Pleomorphomonas sp. T1.2MG-36: one gene and its partner. The protein of the gene in region 2 binds, or shares a complex with, the protein of the main gene of each other region. Links are inferred from orthologs where the notes say so. Each region holds a gene or a part of one and is shown on either strand. Other genes may lie near its edges.

Region 1 (7,835 bases), on a different replicon or contig from region 2:
GCAATACCGGGTCAGTGGCCCGTCCGAGGACAAGGTGCGGGAGATCGCCTTCCGCGTCGCGGCGGCCATGAATGCCGACGGGCGCGTCCAGAAGATCAACTACGACTGGATGGAGCCGGTCAGGACGATCAAGATCCATGTTGACCAGGATCAGGCCCGCCTGCTTGGGCTCAGCTCGCTGCAAGTGTCGCAGGCGATCAACGCCATCGTCTCCGGCGGAACCGTCACCCAGGTGCGCGACGACATCTATCTCGTCAACGTCGTGATCCGGGCGAAGGCCGAGGAGCGCATGTCGCTGTCCAGCGTCCGCACCCTGCAACTGCCGCTCGTGGGCGGAAAGTCGGTGCCGCTCAGCCAGGTCGCCCAGGTGGATTACGGCATCGAAAGCCCGCTGATGTGGCGGCGCGACCGCAGCCCGACGCTGACGATCGCGGCCGACGCGGCGCCCGGCGCCATGCCTGCCTCGATCGTGCAATCGCTCAGCGGTCCTATCCACGAGATCGCCGCGAGCCTTCCTTACGGCTATCGCATCGATGCGGGCGGCGCCATCGAGGAGAGCGGCAAGTCGCAGGCCTCGGTGATGGCCGTGGTGCCGTTGATGCTGTTCCTCATGGTGACCATCCTGATGGTGCAACTGCGCTCGTTCAACGGCGTGTTCATGGTGCTGAGCGTGGCGCCCCTCGGGGTGATCGGCGTGGTGATGGCGCTGTTCGTCGCCCAGAAGCCCCTGGGCTTCGTCGCCATGCTGGGCGTGCTGGCGCTGATCGGCATGATCGCCCGCAACTCGGTGATCCTGATCGACCAGATCGAGCAGGAGAAGCGAGCCGGTCTCGACGACTGGAACGCGGTGATCGAGGCGGCGGTGATCCGCTTCCGGCCCATTCTGCTCACCGCCTCGGCGGCGACGCTGGGCATGATCCCGATCGCGCCGACCATTTTCTGGGGCCCGATGGCCTTCGCCATCATCGGCGGGTTGGCGGTGGCGACGGTCTTGACGCTGCTGTTCCTGCCGGCGCTCTACGTGGCGTGGCATCGGATCCATCCGGTTGGGACCTGACCAAGCCGATGGAGCATGCCCGCTTCGGAGAATGGGGGACGATGCGATGCCGAGAAAAGCCCGGTTCGGCCGGCCTTCCCAGCGGTGCCTCCCGATCCGCAGGGCGACTTCCGGGTTGACCGTGCGGATGCTGCGGGCCTTCAAGACCCGATACGACCGGACGTCGGGGCGCTTCGGCGCCCCGGGAGACTGGCGTCGGCTCTGCGCCCTCGGAGGCATGCTCCTCGGCCTTGCGGGGTTTCCCGTCGCCTCCTTCCTGGTCGGCGGGCCGACCGGCGACTATCTGGGCGGGCTGGCCTCCCTCGTCGGTGGCCTGCTCCAGATCCTGCTGATCCTGTGGATGGGCAGCCCGCAAATCTACGGCGACTGGGTGTCGCTCGGCGTGCTGGATACCTGCCTCGGCGTGGTGCTGACGTTCGATCCCGGCTTGGCGCTCTCGATGTCGCCGGCCCTCTTCACGCTTCTGCTGGCCGCGTCGTCGCTTCTCCGCATCTGGATAGGCCTCACCCTTGCCACCGGCAGCGCCTTCACGTGGCTGGGAACGAGCGGCCTGATGGGGCTGTTCCTGCTGCTCTGGCTGTGGGGGGCGACCTATGCCTTCAGCGGGTTCGATCGCCTCGTGGCGGTGGATCTGGTGCTGCGCGTGGATCTGGTGCTGCGCGTGGATCTCTTGCTGCGCGGGGCGGCCATCATCGGCTTCGGGCTGTCGCTGCCGCGCGACTGATCGCCGCGGGCGGCCTCGGAAGGATTTGCGTCCCTCGCAAACGCAACGACGGGCGAAGCCTGAAGCTCCGCCCGTCGCGTCGATCACATGCCCTTGGGGTGCCTACTTCTTCGGCGGCACGTAGTCGGCCGGCGTCGCGTCGGTGATGCGGCCGTCGGTGTAGGGTTTGTAGGGATTGTGGGTGGTCAGATACTCGGCCACCACGTCCTCCAGGTTCGGTCCGAAGTCGTAGGCGTTGACCGCCTTGTCGGCGAAGGTCTTGAAGCCGTCGCCGCCGCCACGCACGTAGTTGTTGGTGACGACGCCGTAGGTCTTGGCCGGATCGAGCGGCACGAAGCCGTCGCCATCCTTCACCTCGACGGAGGTGATGCGGCTGCCGACCGGCTTCGACCGATCGAAGGTGTATTTCAGGCCCGAGACCTGCGGGAAGCGGCCGGCGCCTTCGTCGACCTCGCTGACGCCGTTCTCCAGCGCTTCCTTGATGCCGGCGCCGTCGATCTGGAAGGTGGCGATGGTGTTCTGGAACGGCAGCACCGTCAGCACCTCGCCCATGGAAACGTCGCCGGCGTCGATCGACGCGCGGAGGCCGCCGCCATTGGCGATGGAGATGGTGATGCCCTGGCTGGCGACGCGGTCGAGCGCCGCGTCGGCGACGAGGTTGCCCATGGAGCATTCGACGGCGCGGCAGGACTTGCGATCGCCGTCGATGGCGTCGGCGGCCGATCCGACTACCTTGGCCTTCAGTTCCTCAAGCGGCTTGCCGAGTTCCTTCACGCGTTCGGCGTAGCCCTCGTCCGGCGTCACCGAGGCGTCGAGCAGGATCGGCGCGCCCTTGGTGGCGGTGACGACGCCCCTGTCGTCGAAGTTGACGGTGAGGTCGCCGAGATACTTGGAATAGGCGTAGGCGGTGACGATCGGCACCTCGATGCCGGACGGGTTCTTCACCAGCGTCGGATAGGGGCCGGACGCCTTGTCGTCGGTGGAGGACAGGTAGGTGTGGCTGTGGCCGCCGACGATGACGTCGATGCCGTCGACCTTGGCGGCGATTTCCTGATCCTTGACGTAGCCGACGTGGGTGAGGGCGACGATCTTGTTGACGCCCTCGGCCTCGATCTCCTTCACCGCCTTCTGGAGATAGGTGATCTCGTCCTCGAAGGTGATGTCCTTGCCGGGCGAGGAGGTCTCGGAGGTGTCCTTCGCCAGCACCGAGACGACGGCGACCTTCTCGCCGCCGATCTCCTTGATGATGTAGCCCTTGTACTTGCCGTCGAGCAGGGAGCCCTTGGCGCTGACGGTGTTGCCGGAAATGATCGGGAACTTCACCGCGCCGATCAGCTTGTCGAGCTCGGCCGGGCCGTCGTCGAACTCATGGTTGCCGATGGCCATGGCGTCGAAGCCGATGCCGTTCATGAACTCGGCCACCGGCGCGCTCTTGAAGGTGCTGTAGTAGAGCGAGCCCTGGAACTGGTCGCCGGCGTCGAGCACCAGGAGGTTGGCGCCGTCGAGTTCCTTGCGCTTGTCGTCGATGGCGCTCTTCACGCGGGCGATGCCGCCGAAGCACTCGCCGGCGTCGCTCTCCTTGGCCGAGCAGGTGGAATCGAACTTGTTGATGGCCTCGATGCGGGAATGGAAGTCGTTGATGTGCAGGATGGTGAGCTGGAAGTCGGCCAGTGCCGTGCCGGCCGAAAGCGCCAGTGCGCCCGCCGAAAGAATGCCGATGGCCAGTCTTTTCGTCATGCTCCTGTCTCCCCGTTCGTGCGGCGCCAGTTCCTGCCTGAGCCGCCTAAGCAATCTTGGCGTGCCTGGACGCCCGGACTCAAGCGCCAATACGCAGTTTTGCACGGTGAGGAGAGGCTTTTATGACGATGTGGGCGCTCACGCCTTGTCGAGGAAGCTGTCCACCACCCGCTTCTGGCCGGCCTTGTCGAAGTCGACGGTCACCTTGTTGCCTTCGACGGCGGAGACCGTGCCGGGGCCGAACTTGACGTGGAACACCCGGTCGCCGACGCCGAACTTCGGCGCCCCTGATACCACCGACTTGGCGATCAGCTCGCCCTCGATCAGCTTGGGTTGCGCCCGGCCATAGGACTGCTGAGCCGGCGAGGAGAAGCCGCCACGGCCGCCCGCCGCCTGACTGCCGGCTTTCTGGGCCTTCTGGGCGCGCTGCCAGCCGGGCGTCTCGTAGTTGGACTGGAAGCGCTCGACGCTGTCGAAGCGCGAGGCGCCGTAAGGGTTCTGGCGGCCGAAGGACGAGCCGTAGCCACCGTAGGCGCTGCCGGTTTCCTTGATCTCGACATGGGCGGCCGGCAGCTCGTCGAGGAAGCGGGAGGGGATCGACGACTGCCAGGAACCGTGGATGCGGCGGTTGGAGGTGAACCAGATCAGGCAATGCTTCTTGGCGCGCGTCAGGCCGACGTAGGCGAGGCGGCGTTCCTCTTCCAGGCCGGCTCGGCCGCCCTCGTCGAGGGCGCGCTGATGCGGGAATAGGCCCTCTTCCCAGCCGGGCAGGAAGACGGTGTCGAACTCCAGACCCTTGGCCGAATGCAGCGTCATGATGGAGACGGCGTCGAGCTCCTCGCCGCTGTCGCGGTCCATCACCAGGGAGATGTGTTCGAGGAAGCCTTCCATGCTCTCGAACTCGTCCATGGAGCGGATCAGTTCCTTGAGGTTTTCAAGGCGACCCGGCGCCTCGGCCGAACGGTCGTTCTGCCACATGGCGGTGTAGCCGCTCTCGTCGAGGATCAGCTCGGCAAGCTCGGTGTGCTTCATGGCCGGCACGAGATCGCGCCAGCGCTCGATGCTGGCCAGGAAATCGCGCAGGGCCGTGCGCGTCTTGCCCTTGAACTCCTCGGTGGCGACCAGTTGCCGTGTCGCCTCGGTCAGCGGCACCGTCTCGACACGGCCGTAGTCGTGCAGCGTGCGGACGGAGGTGTCGCCGATGCCGCGGCGCGGCGTGTTGACGATGCGCTCGAAGGCGAGGTCGTCGGCCGGCTGCATGACGACGCGGAAATAGGCGAGGGCATCGCGGATCTCGGCCCGTTCGTAGAAACGCGGGCCGCCGATGACGCGATAGGGAATGCCGGAGGTGACGAAGCGGTCTTCGAACTCGCGCATCTGGAAGGAGGCACGCACCAGGATGGCGATGTCGTTGAGCGGCGTTCCGCCCCGCTGAAAACGTTCGATCTCGTCGCCGATCGACCGCGCCTCCTCCTCCGAGTCCCAGGCCGAGGCGACGAACACCTTGTCCTCGTCGTCGGCCTGCGGCAGGTCGGTGAACAGCGTCTTGCCCAGGCGCGCCTCGTTGTGGGCGATGAGGTGCGAGGCGGCGCCGAGGATGTGGGCGGTGGAGCGATAGTTGCGCTCGAGACGGATCACCTTGGCGCCGGGGAAGTCGCGCTCGTAGCGCAGGATGTTGTCCACCTCGGCGCCGCGCCAGCCGTAGATCGACTGGTCGTCGTCGCCGACGCAGCAGATGTTGTGCGAGCCCTGGGCGAGAAGGCGCAGCCAGAGATACTGGACGACGTTGGTGTCCTGATACTCGTCGACCAGGATGAAACGGAACCGCTTGTGGTAGTCGGCGAGAACGTCTGGGTTCTGGCGCAGCAGCGTTACCGCTTCGAGCAGCAGGTCGCCGAAGTCGACGGCGTTGAGCACCTTGAGGCGCGCCTGATAGGCGGCGTAGAGCTCCCGCCCCCGGCCGTTGACATAGGCGCGCGCCTCGCCCTCGGGAATGTCGGCCGGCCTCAGGCCCTTGTTCTTCCAGCCATCGAGCGCCGAGGCGAACTGCCGGGCCGGCCAGCGCTTCTCGTCGATGCCGTCGGCCTGGATCAACTGTTTGATCAGGCGGATCTGATCGTCGGTGTCGAGGATGGTGAAGTTGCTCTTGAGGCCGACAAGCTCGGCATGCTTCCGGAGCATCCGCACGCCGATCGAGTGGAAGGTGCCGAGCCATGGCATGCCCTCGACGACGCCGCCGACCAGCTTGCCGACGCGCTCCTTCATCTCGCGCGCCGCCTTGTTGGTGAAAGTCACCGACAGAATTTGCGACGGGAAGGCGCGGTGGGTCGCCAGAATGTGGGCGATGCGGGTGGTCAGGACGCGCGTCTTGCCGGTGCCGGCACCAGCCAGCACCAGCACGGGACCATCCAACGTTTCCACCGCCTCGCGCTGCTCGGGGTTCATGCCCTGGAGATAGCCGACGGCGCCTGTGCCGGGTCGCGCGGCGGCCATGGCCCGGGCGGCGATGCCCAGCGAGGGAGAGGCGTCGAAGTCGGTGTCGTCGTGATTCTGGGAAGCAGTCATGACGAGAACAATAAAGCAACAGGGCGTCGGGGGCGAGAGTGTCGTGCGCCGGGCCGGGATCATTCTCCCTGAGGCCCGTGTCGGTTAATGATTGGTAATTCGCTCGGTATTTTTCACTAACGTAGCGTATTTTCATGCAGTACGTCAGGAAAGCGAAGGATTTCCATTTGTTCCGTGCGCCGCTTTGTTGATGTTTGAAAGGGAGTTTCTGGTTTTCGTTTACCGGTCCTTCAAGGATTGAAGGTTAAATCGTCTTGTCGGCCGCCAATCAGGCCTTTTCTCGATGGAGAGAGGACATGACCATGACCTCCGATGGGATACCTTCAGGAATCAATACCTATTTCCTGGGAGCCTTTGCGACCAAGGCCGGCCGTACGCCGGTGGTCATCGCGGAGGACGCGGACAACGATGCCTGGCGGCTCGAACCCGGTCACTTCCTGGACACGGCAGGCGGTCTCGTGGCGGCGACGCCAGAGCTGGCATCCCTTGCCATCTCCTGGTCGCGCGGCTGAGCGCATGCGGAGATATTCGACCGGCCGCGATTCCAAGCCCGATTTCCGGGCTTGTGGCGCCCACAGATATCACGGCGTTGGCGAGGAGCGGCTTTCACCGCCAACGCCCTGGCTTTCCTCAGGACGGAGATCGACGCGACAGTTTTGCTGGATCTGCTCGGAGCCTTTGACTCCGAGCTCTCGCAGACAAGGTCGCCTGCCGATGCCCGGCTCGTTTCAAGCCGAGCTGTCGGGCGTCTAAAGCCCCCTGATCCTTTCCAGCCAGGCGTCCTCGTCGATCACCTCGATGCCGAGTTCGGACGCTTTGGCGAGCTTCGAACCGGCGCCGGGGCCGGCAACCACCAGATCGGTCTTCTTCGACACCGAGCCGGCCACCTTGGCGCCCAGACGCTCGGCGGTGGCCTTCGCTTCATCACGCGTCATCTTCTCCAGCGAGCCAGTGAACACCACCGTCTTGCCGGCCACCGGGCTGTTGGTGGTCACCGGTGCTTCGGCGTCGAGCGGCGTGATCTCGTTGAGCAGGGCGTCGATGGCGACGCGGTTGTGATCCTCGCCAAAGAAATCGGTCAGCGCCTCGACCACCACGGCTCCGACGCCGTCGATGGCGTCGAGCTCGGCCAGCGTCTCCGGATCGCGGTCGGCGGCCTTCTTCATGGCGTCGTAGAAGTGCTCCCACGAGCCGTAGGCGCGGGCGAGCAGCTTGGCATTGCCCTCGCCGATGTGGCGGATGCCCAGGCCGAAGATGAGGCGGTGCAGGTCGATCCGCCGCCGCGCCTCGATGCTCTCGAACAGATTGCGCACCGATGTCGCGCCGAAGCCGGGGAAGTTGGACAGGCGATTGAGACCGGTGGCTTCGCGCCGGGCGAGGGTGAAGATGTCGACCGGCGTGCGGATCGACAGGTGCTCGTCCTCCAGCGCGTGGAAGAACTCGATCTGCTTGTCGCCGAGGCCTTCGATGTCGAAGGCCTGACGCGCGACGAAGTGCTTCAGGCTTTCCACCTGCTGGGCCGGACAGATCAGGCCGCCGGTGCAGCGGCGCACGGCGTCGGTCTTGCCGGTCTTCTCGTTGGTGTCGCGCACGGCATGGCTGCCGCAGCGCGGGCAGAGGGTGGGGAAGGCGTAGGGCACCGCATCGGCCGGGCGCTTGTCGATCAGCACGTCGACCACCTGCGGGATGACGTCGCCGGCCCGCTGGATCACCACCGTGTCGCCGACGCGGATGTCGCGACCGTCGCGCAGC
Region 2 (7,935 bases):
GCCTCGGTGAGCGCGGCGCCGAAACCGCTGCCGTAGAGATCTTCCACGGTCACCTCATGGCCGGCCGCCTCGAGCCGCTCGACGGCAAAGCGGGCCAGCGACCGAGTGAGGCTGTCCGACAGCGGGTGGGCGACGACGACGAGGCACTTCATGGGCGGGACTCGGGAATGGGAGAGGTGTGCGAACTTTGCATGTTCACGCTGCCGCGCCTACCCGATTTCCGAACAGGCCCCGAGTCTTACGGATCCCTGGCCCGTTTCGGCGCGTCATCGCCGCTGATGCCGCAGGTGTGATCGTGCCACCGATTGACAGCGGCTCCGAGCTATTTATCTTGACGTCGAGATAAATGGAGTGATCATGAACCGGCTTTCCGATATCGCCCTCACCGCCCTGGCGCCCCTCGTCTGGGGCAGCACCTATATCGTGACGGTGACCTATTTGCCGGGGCTCGACCCGCTGCTGGTCTCGCTCCTGCGTGCCTTGCCGGCCGGCCTGCTGCTCCTCCTGGTCACCCGGCAATTGCCGACGGGCGTCTGGTGGCCACGCGTCTTCCTGCTCGGCGCGCTCAACTTCTCGTTCTTCTGGTGGATGCTGTTCACCGCCGCCTACCGGCTGCCCGGCGGCGTCGCCGCCACGGTGGGCGCGGTCCAGCCGCTGGTGGTGGTGTTCCTGGCGCGGCTGCTGGTGGGCACGCCGATCATGTCGGTATCGATCGCCGCCGCAGTGGGCGGTGCCTTGGGTGTCGGCCTGCTGATCCTGAAGCCGAGCGCGGCGCTCGACGCCACCGGCATCATGGCGGGCCTCCTCGGCGCCCTGTCCATGGCCTTGGGCACCGTACTGACGCGGCGCTGGCAGCCGCCGGTGCCGCTGCTCACCTTCACCGCCTGGCAACTGACGGCGGGCGGCATCCTGCTGCTGCCGGCCCTCGTCGGCAACATGCCGACGCTCGCCGGTTTCACGACGGACAATCTCATCGGCGTCGCCTACCTCGGCCTGATCGGTGCCGGCCTCACCTATGTCATCTGGTTCCGTGGCATCGCCCGCCTCAACACCAACCTCGTGGCGCAGCTCGGCTTCCTGAGCCCGGTGACGGCGGTGGCCCTCGGCTGGCTGTTCAAGGACGAGACCCTGTCGTTCATGCAATGGCTGGGCATCGCCCTGATCTTCGGCAGCATCTTGCTGGGGCAGAGGGGGGCAAGGCGGGGACGGTAGGCCGGGATTCAGCCGAGCGGGACGATCGTTCCCTGGTGAAACAGCATCTGCCAGCGGCCATCAATCAACGTCCAGATGGAGCTGCGCAATGTGGTTCTTGCCCCTGTTCCGTCGGGGCGGAGACGACTGCTTCGGTAAGTCACGAGGACGACGGTCGTTGAAATGAGGCGGGTTGCGAAATCATCCACGCCCGGAACGAGCGCGGCCTCGCCCATCGGTTCGGTGGCGAGCGCTTCTATGATCGACGCCTTGTCGTAAACGGTTCCCGAACTGCCAAACTCGATGAACGCGTCGGCGAGAAGCGCGCGAACGGCGTCCGGCGAGCGCCGAACCTCGGGGCGGTGCAGCTTTTGTTCAAGCGAACGAAAGAAGTCTGCGTCAGGGGTGGTTGCAGACATGTTCAAAAACTCCATCGCGAGAAAGCGTAGTCGATACTTGCCTCTCGCTAATCAGTTTCGGCTACATTCGAGATGATATACGAAAACACTTCGGGAGGTCTGATTCGTAAACGTAGCCACCGAATCGCTTGTTCCTGTTCCGGGTCGGGGTGATGGCCCAATAACTAGGCTGTTAGTTCCCATATCTATATCTTTCTGAACGGCAAATATATTAATTCCACTTCTTCCTATGACAAAAAGGTCGATGCCGTCGGATTTTATTTCTATGGGATTTGATTTTATTTTAATTTTGCCTCCCATATCGAATATTCTAAATATTTTCTTGCGCATTTTCTCGTCGAATACTTTGTCATATGCAAAGTACGGACTGTCCCACCTGAAATCCTTAACGGTGCATATGAACGTGGGATTTTCTTCGCACCGCGCTGTTCCAGCCATCCCCAGGCAAAGCACAACAAATAACAAGAACCGCATATTTAGGCCTCCGGTCTCCACCGCACCGCACAAGGCGCCAAACGACATACCTCAATCTAGGAGGGTAACTGATTTCGCGGTTGCAGACATGAGTACAAATCGCCAAGTGCATTTTCGGCGGTCGGTAACCGGCAAACGGGGGGCTTGCGGCCGGAGCGAACAAGATCTTCCGCTATAGCGGCGAGGGTGGTCGGTACTCTAACCCTACTTCCCCCACCGCCCGCGCTTCTTGCCCGCCACCGTTCCCGCCGCCGTGCTGGGCGGTGGGCGCTTGGGCGGTTCGCTGCCCATCGGCACTTCGGTGCGGCCGACGGTCATCTCGTCGAGGCTGTTCTTGCGGACGCGGGTTGGTGGCGTGTTGCCGGCCTTGCCGTATTTCTTGCCGCCTCCGAAACCGCCGCCGGCGGCATCGACGTCGCTCTGGCGGGCCATCGGGTCGTCGGCAATGGTCAGTTCCGCCGCTTGCAGCCGCTTCAGTTCGTCGCGCAGGCGGGCCGCTTCCTCGAATTCCAGATCGGCGGCGGCCTTGCGCATCCGCTGCTCCAGATCGGCCATGTAGGCCTTGAGGTTGTGGCCGATCATCTCGCCTTCCTCGGCGAGGCCGGTGTCGACGCGGACGTGGTCCTGCTCGTAGACCGAGTTGAGCACGTCGCCGATCGACCGCTTGACGCTCTCTGGCGTGATGCCATTGGCGACGTTGTAGGCCACCTGTTTCTCGCGGCGACGGTTGGTCTCGGCGATGGCCCTTTCCATCGAGCCGGTGGTCTTGTCGGCGTAGAGGATGACCTTGCCGTCGACGTTACGGGCGGCGCGGCCGATGGTCTGGACCAGCGAGGTCTCCGACCGCAGGAAGCCTTCCTTGTCGGCATCGAGAATGGCGACCAGCGCGCATTCGGGGATGTCGAGGCCCTCGCGCAAGAGGTTGATGCCGACCAGAACGTCGAAGGCGCCGAGGCGCAGGTCGCGCAGGATCCCGATGCGCTCCAGCGTGTCGATGTCGGAGTGCATGTAGCGGACCTTGATGCCCTGCTCGTGCAGATATTCGGTGAGGTCCTCGGCCATGCGCTTGGTCAGCACGGTGACCAGCGTGCGATAGCCGGCGTTGGTCACCTGCCGTACTTCGCCGAGGAGGTCGTCGACCTGGGTGCGGGCCGGACGGATCTCCACCGGCGGGTCGATCAGGCCGGTCGGGCGGATCACCTGCTCGGCGAACACGCCGCCCGACTGGTCGAGCTCCCAGCCGCCGGGGGTGGCGGAGACGCAGACGGTCTGCGGCCGCATGGCGTCCCATTCCTCGAAGCGCAGCGGGCGGTTGTCCATGCAGGAGGGCAGGCGGAAGCCGTATTCGGCCAGCGTCGCCTTGCGCCGGAAGTCGCCGCGATACATGGCGCCGATCTGCGGCACGGTGACGTGGCTTTCGTCGATGAAGACCAGGGCGTTGTCGGGCAGGTATTCGAACAGGGTCGGCGGCGGCTCGCCGGGCGCGCGTCCCGTGAGGTAGCGCGAGTAGTTCTCGATGCCGGCGCAGGAGCCGGTCGCCTCGATCATCTCCATGTCGAAGGTGCAGCGCTGCTCGATGCGCTGCGCTTCCAAGAGGCGGCCGTGGGCGTTCAGCTCTTCGATACGGGCGCGCAGCTCCGCCTTGATCGACTTGATGGCTTGGGCCAGCGTCGGCTTGGGCGTCACATAGTGCGAGTTGGCGTAGATCTTGACGAACTTCATGTCGGCCGACTTGTGGCCGGTCAGCGGGTCGAACTCGGTGATCGATTCCACTTCGTCGCCGAACAGCGAGATGCGCCAGGCGCGGTCCTCCAAGTGGGCCGGGAAGACTTCGATGGTGTCGCCGCGCACCCGGAAGGTGCCGCGGGCGAAGCCGACGTCGGCGCGCTTGTATTGCAGGGCGACGAGGTCGGCGAGAAACTGCCGCTGGTCGATGCGGTTGCCCACCTCCAGGCCGAAGGTCATGGCGGTGTAGGTCTCGACCGAGCCGATACCGTAGATGCAGCTGACCGAGGCGACGATGATGACATCGTCGCGTTCGAGCAGCGAGCGCGTCGCCGAGTGGCGCATGCGATCGATCTGCTCGTTGATGGTCGATTCCTTCTCGATATAGGTGTCGGTGCGCGGAACGTAGGCTTCCGGCTGGAAGTAGTCGTAGTAGGAGACGAAATACTCGACGGCGTTGTCCGGGAAGAAGCTCTTGAACTCGGAGTAAAGCTGGGCGGCCAGCGTCTTGTTCGGGGCGAGGATCAGGGCAGGGCGATTGGTGGCGGCGATGATGTTGGCCACCGTGAAGGTCTTGCCGGAGCCGGTGACGCCCAAGAGCACCTGCGTCTTGTCCTGTTGATCGATGCCGGCCAGCAGGTCGGCGATGGCCGTGGGCTGGTCGCCCTTCGGCTCGTAGGCCGACGACAGGCGGAAGGGAATGCCGCCTTCCGACTTGGGCGGGCGGTCCGGCCGGTGCGGCACCCAGGGCTGGCCGTCGCGGAAGATGTCGCGGCCCTTCTGGATCATCTCCTCCAGCGCCTTCACCGTGGCGGTGACGCCGCCCAGCGGCATCGCCTCGGCCTCCTCCATCGACACCGACATGCCGGCGACGGGGTTGAGGCCACCGGCGGCGCGCGTCTTCGGATCGGTGGAGCCGCCCAGCGAGCCGCCGCGCGACGACTTGCGCGAGGTCAGCTCGGCCTTCGGCTTGCGCTTGCCGGGCTTGGCGATGGTTTCCTCGACGATCCGCGACTCTGACGGCTGGGGCTTGGCGGCGTCGTCGGAGACGTCCTTCAGCCAGTCCGAAAAGGACCCCTTCAACGGCGTTCCCTCGAACGGCGCCTGCGGCATCTCGGAAAAACCGGGTGCCGGATCGGTATCGGGGGCGGAAGCGGGCTTGCGGGGTGCCATGCGCGGACTCATCGGTATCCTCAGCGAACGGACATCTTATCACATGCACTGCGGTCAGAGCGTGGCAGCAGGGCGACAGGTGCCGGCGGCGATTTCCAAGCGGGATGAAGTGTGATTTATGGCGCTTGCGTTGAGACGGGAGTTCGACCGTGAAGAAATTCGTCATCGACCAGGGCAGCGGACGCCTGGGCAACCAGATGATGCAGTTGATGGTGGCCCGCCGCTTGGTCGAGACACTGCCCGATTTCGAGGTCGTCGGCTATCACATGCCGGATTGGCGGCTGTCGAAGCCTGTCATCGTCGGCCATCCTTACGTGCCGCTGCTGGTGCGGGGCGCCAACGTGTCGCTCGACCACGTTCACCGGCTCTGCCGCTCGGGGCTGGCGGCGTCGGTGATGATGCGGTCCATCAAGGTCGATTACCGGCATTTTCTGTCGCGCGAGAATGCGAACACGCTGTTCCAGCCTCTGCCCGAGGAGGACGCGCCGGGCTTCGACGACGCCCATATCGTCATCAACATTCGCGGCGAGGATATCCTGTTCGGCAAGGCCGGCGACTACGGTCCGGTGCCGCTCGCCTACTATCGGTCCATCCTGAACGAGACGGGCAAGAAGCCGGTGTTCATGGGGCAACTGTTCGACGACTACTACAGCAACATGATCCGCGCGGAATTTCCCGATGCGCTGTACGTGCCGCACACGACGCCGATCCGCGATTTCCAGATCATCCGCAATTCGAAGAACATCGTCGTCAGTCCCAGCACCTTCTCCTGGCTGGCCGCCTGGCTGTCGGACGCCAAGCGGATCTACATGCCGCTGGTCGGCGGCTGGAACCCCGAACAGCGGCCGGATGGCAACCTGACGCCGGCCGACGATCCGCGCTTCGTCTACGATCTCTTCCCGCCCCGCAAGTGGAGGGCGACGCCCGAGCAGATCGCGGCGCTGCCGAGCGAGAGCACCTTCCGCCGGGTGACCGTCGCGGAAATCAACGAGATGCGGGATCGCGCCTCGCGCAAGCTCCTGTCGAAGCGCCTGCGCAAGACGACGCAACTCTACCTCTACCTTCTGATTCACCTCGCCGGCCGCGCCTTCGGCTGAGGACGCGGGCGGCTGAAGGCGCGGGTCGTCAGTCGTTGCGGCAGACGCCGTTCACCCACTTGCAGGGCGCGCCGGGCTTGCCGACGGCGCCACCGTATTTCGGCTTGGCTTCGGTCGGTGACGGCGTCGTCATCGGGGCCGCCAGCTGACCCGAACTGGCGGATGATTGACCCGTGGGTCCGGTCTGCGGCGCGGTGGGCTGGGTGACAGTGGCCGGAGGCGTTGCGGGCTGGGCTGCCGGCGGCGTGCCGACAACCATGGGCGGTCGGGCGGCGGTGGGTGGCGGTGCGGCCTGGGGCCTTGCCGGATAGATGTCGACGTCCGGCTGGGGCAGGGGCGGCATCGGCGGGCCGACCACCACGGGCGGGCGGTAGCCGTAGCCCGGCGGCGGTTCGATGTAGACCTCGCCCGGATAGACCTCTGGCGGCGCCCACTCCGGCTCGCGATAGATCGGCGGTGGATTGGCGTAGACCGGCGGCTCGCGATAGATCGGTGGCGGCGTCAGCACCGGCGGTCGCAGGATGCGCTGCTCGGGCGCCCAGTCGCGGACGGTGCCAAGATAGCGCGAGGCAATCCAGCCTCGCGTTTGCCCGTAGCCGACGTCGCACCAGCTGTCATCGTTGAGGCAGCCATAGATCTCGACCGGCGCGCCGGGCGGCAGCACCATGATGGCATAGTACTGCGCGCCCGGACCGGTGCGGAGATTGACGGCGGCCAACACTTCGGCCGGCGCGGCCAGCGCGCCGGCCGCCGAGGAGGTCAGGCCGGCCAGGCAGAACGCCGTGGCCAGACGTCGCATCGACATCGCGTTTCCCCTCGTTGATGGCCTTGCCCTTGCGGGCTTGGCCTCAGTTGTTGTCGGGACAGGCAACGGCGCCCGGCCCGCAGCGGCCGTTCGAAGGCCCGCCTCGACGGTCACGGTCCCAGTCCCGGCGATCCCGGTCGCGGTCCCAGTCCCGACGATCCCGGTCGCGGTCCCGATCCCAGTCCGGACGCGGACGATCGCGATCCCAGTCAGGGCGAGGACGGTCCCGGTCCCAGTCGGGGCGCGGACGGTCCCGGTTCCAATCGGGGCCGGGGCGACCCGGGCGCGGGCGATCTTGATACCACGGCCGCTTGGCATAGTGGTTGTCCCAGTAGCCGAAATTGAAGGTCAGGAACGGCACCGAGGCGGAGGGACGCGGACGATAGGCCGGGCCGCGATAGAAGGTGGAGAGATAGCGCGACGACACCCAGCCGCGCTCGCGGCCGTAGGACACGTCGCACCATGTGTAGCCCTGCAGGCAGCCGTAGAGCTCGACGGGCGCGCCGGCCGGCAACACGACGATCGGGTAATACTCGGTACCCGGACCTGCCCGGAGGTTGACGTTGGCCGTGACGCGGGCGGGCGCCGCCGAGGCCACCACCGGAGCCGCGATGGTCGCGGCGGCGAGCACGGCAATCGACAGTAGGGGTTTCAACATGGCTTTCACTCCTTTGCCGGCAACGCCGATGGCCACTCCTGGGCCGGTCCGGGCGACCGAACATTCAATGATCAACCTTATCTCATCCTTGCTTTGAGCGCGGGCTGAACTGGTCGTTCATGGACCATTCATGTCCGACTCAACGCTCGACACGAAATCTGGGTTGCACATGCGGCAGCAGTGGGACCGCAGACCGGCAATGGCGAATTTCCTTGCCGCAGGGCTGGCATGTGATCTAGCTCTCGCGCCATGAACTACCGTCACGCCTTTCATGCCGGAAACTTCGCCGACGTGCTGAAGCACGCCGTGCTCGCCCGCATCCTCGATTATCTCGGCCGCAAGGACGCCGGCTATCGCGTCATCGACAGCCACGCCGGCATCGGTCTCTACGAC

What was found.
Region 1: the proteins of uvrB (region 2) and QQZ18_RS05230 are in contact, whole or in part, in a crystal structure (PDB 7EGT), measured with the Thermus thermophilus proteins. The link is inferred for Pleomorphomonas sp. T1.2MG-36 from one-to-one orthologs. Residues at the interface, in WP_096411307.1 of Thermus thermophilus: Glu23, Leu25, Arg26, Asp27, Gly28, Glu29, Arg30, Phe31, Arg55, Glu326, Asp327, Phe328, Glu379, Ser382, Gln383, His398, Gly400, Arg401; in WP_096412145.1 of Thermus thermophilus: His654, Arg656, Phe657, Gln666, Asp668, Glu669, Lys680, Arg681, Leu682, Ser683, Lys685, Tyr686, Ala687.

The regions. Positions count from the first base shown.
Region 1 is NZ_CATNLY010000001.1:1,113,632-1,121,466, reverse strand. Bases 3,371-6,479 are described here. They hold QQZ18_RS05230 (ATP-dependent helicase), read right to left. Parts: upstream 6,084-6,479; coding sequence 3,657-6,083; downstream 3,371-3,656. Other genes in these bases: QQZ18_RS05225 (hypothetical protein), read left to right, coding at 6,380-6,479; QQZ18_RS05235 (bifunctional metallophosphatase/5'-nucleotidase), read right to left, coding at 3,371-3,518. Also shown: QQZ18_RS05245 (efflux RND transporter permease subunit), read left to right, coding at 1-1,057; QQZ18_RS05240 (hypothetical protein), read left to right, coding at 1,275-1,781; more of QQZ18_RS05235, read right to left, coding at 1,884-3,370; more of QQZ18_RS05225, read left to right, coding at 6,480-6,595; NAD-dependent DNA ligase LigA, read right to left, coding at 6,833-7,835. UniProt on the Escherichia coli protein: A helicase with DNA-dependent ATPase activity. Unwinds DNA duplexes with 3'-5' polarity. Translocates on single-stranded DNA with 3'-5' polarity. Initiates unwinding more efficiently from a nicked substrate than double-stranded DNA.
Region 2 is NZ_CATNLY010000051.1:141,931-149,865, forward strand. What follows is about bases 2,089-5,297. They hold uvrB (excinuclease ABC subunit UvrB), read right to left. Parts: upstream 4,983-5,297; coding sequence 2,289-4,982; downstream 2,089-2,288. Other genes in these bases: QQZ18_RS19965 (hypothetical protein), read left to right, coding at 5,132-5,297. Also shown: QQZ18_RS19945 (NAD(P)H-dependent oxidoreductase), read right to left, coding at 1-152; QQZ18_RS19950 (DMT family transporter), read left to right, coding at 358-1,212; QQZ18_RS19955 (nuclear transport factor 2 family protein), read right to left, coding at 1,221-1,625; more of QQZ18_RS19965, read left to right, coding at 5,298-6,079; QQZ18_RS19970 (SH3 domain-containing protein), read right to left, coding at 6,108-6,884; QQZ18_RS19975 (SH3 domain-containing protein), read right to left, coding at 6,928-7,542; QQZ18_RS19980 (23S rRNA (adenine(2030)-N(6))-methyltransferase RlmJ), read left to right, coding at 7,792-7,935. UniProt on the Escherichia coli protein: The UvrABC repair system catalyzes the recognition and processing of DNA lesions. A damage recognition complex composed of 2 UvrA and 2 UvrB subunits scans DNA for abnormalities.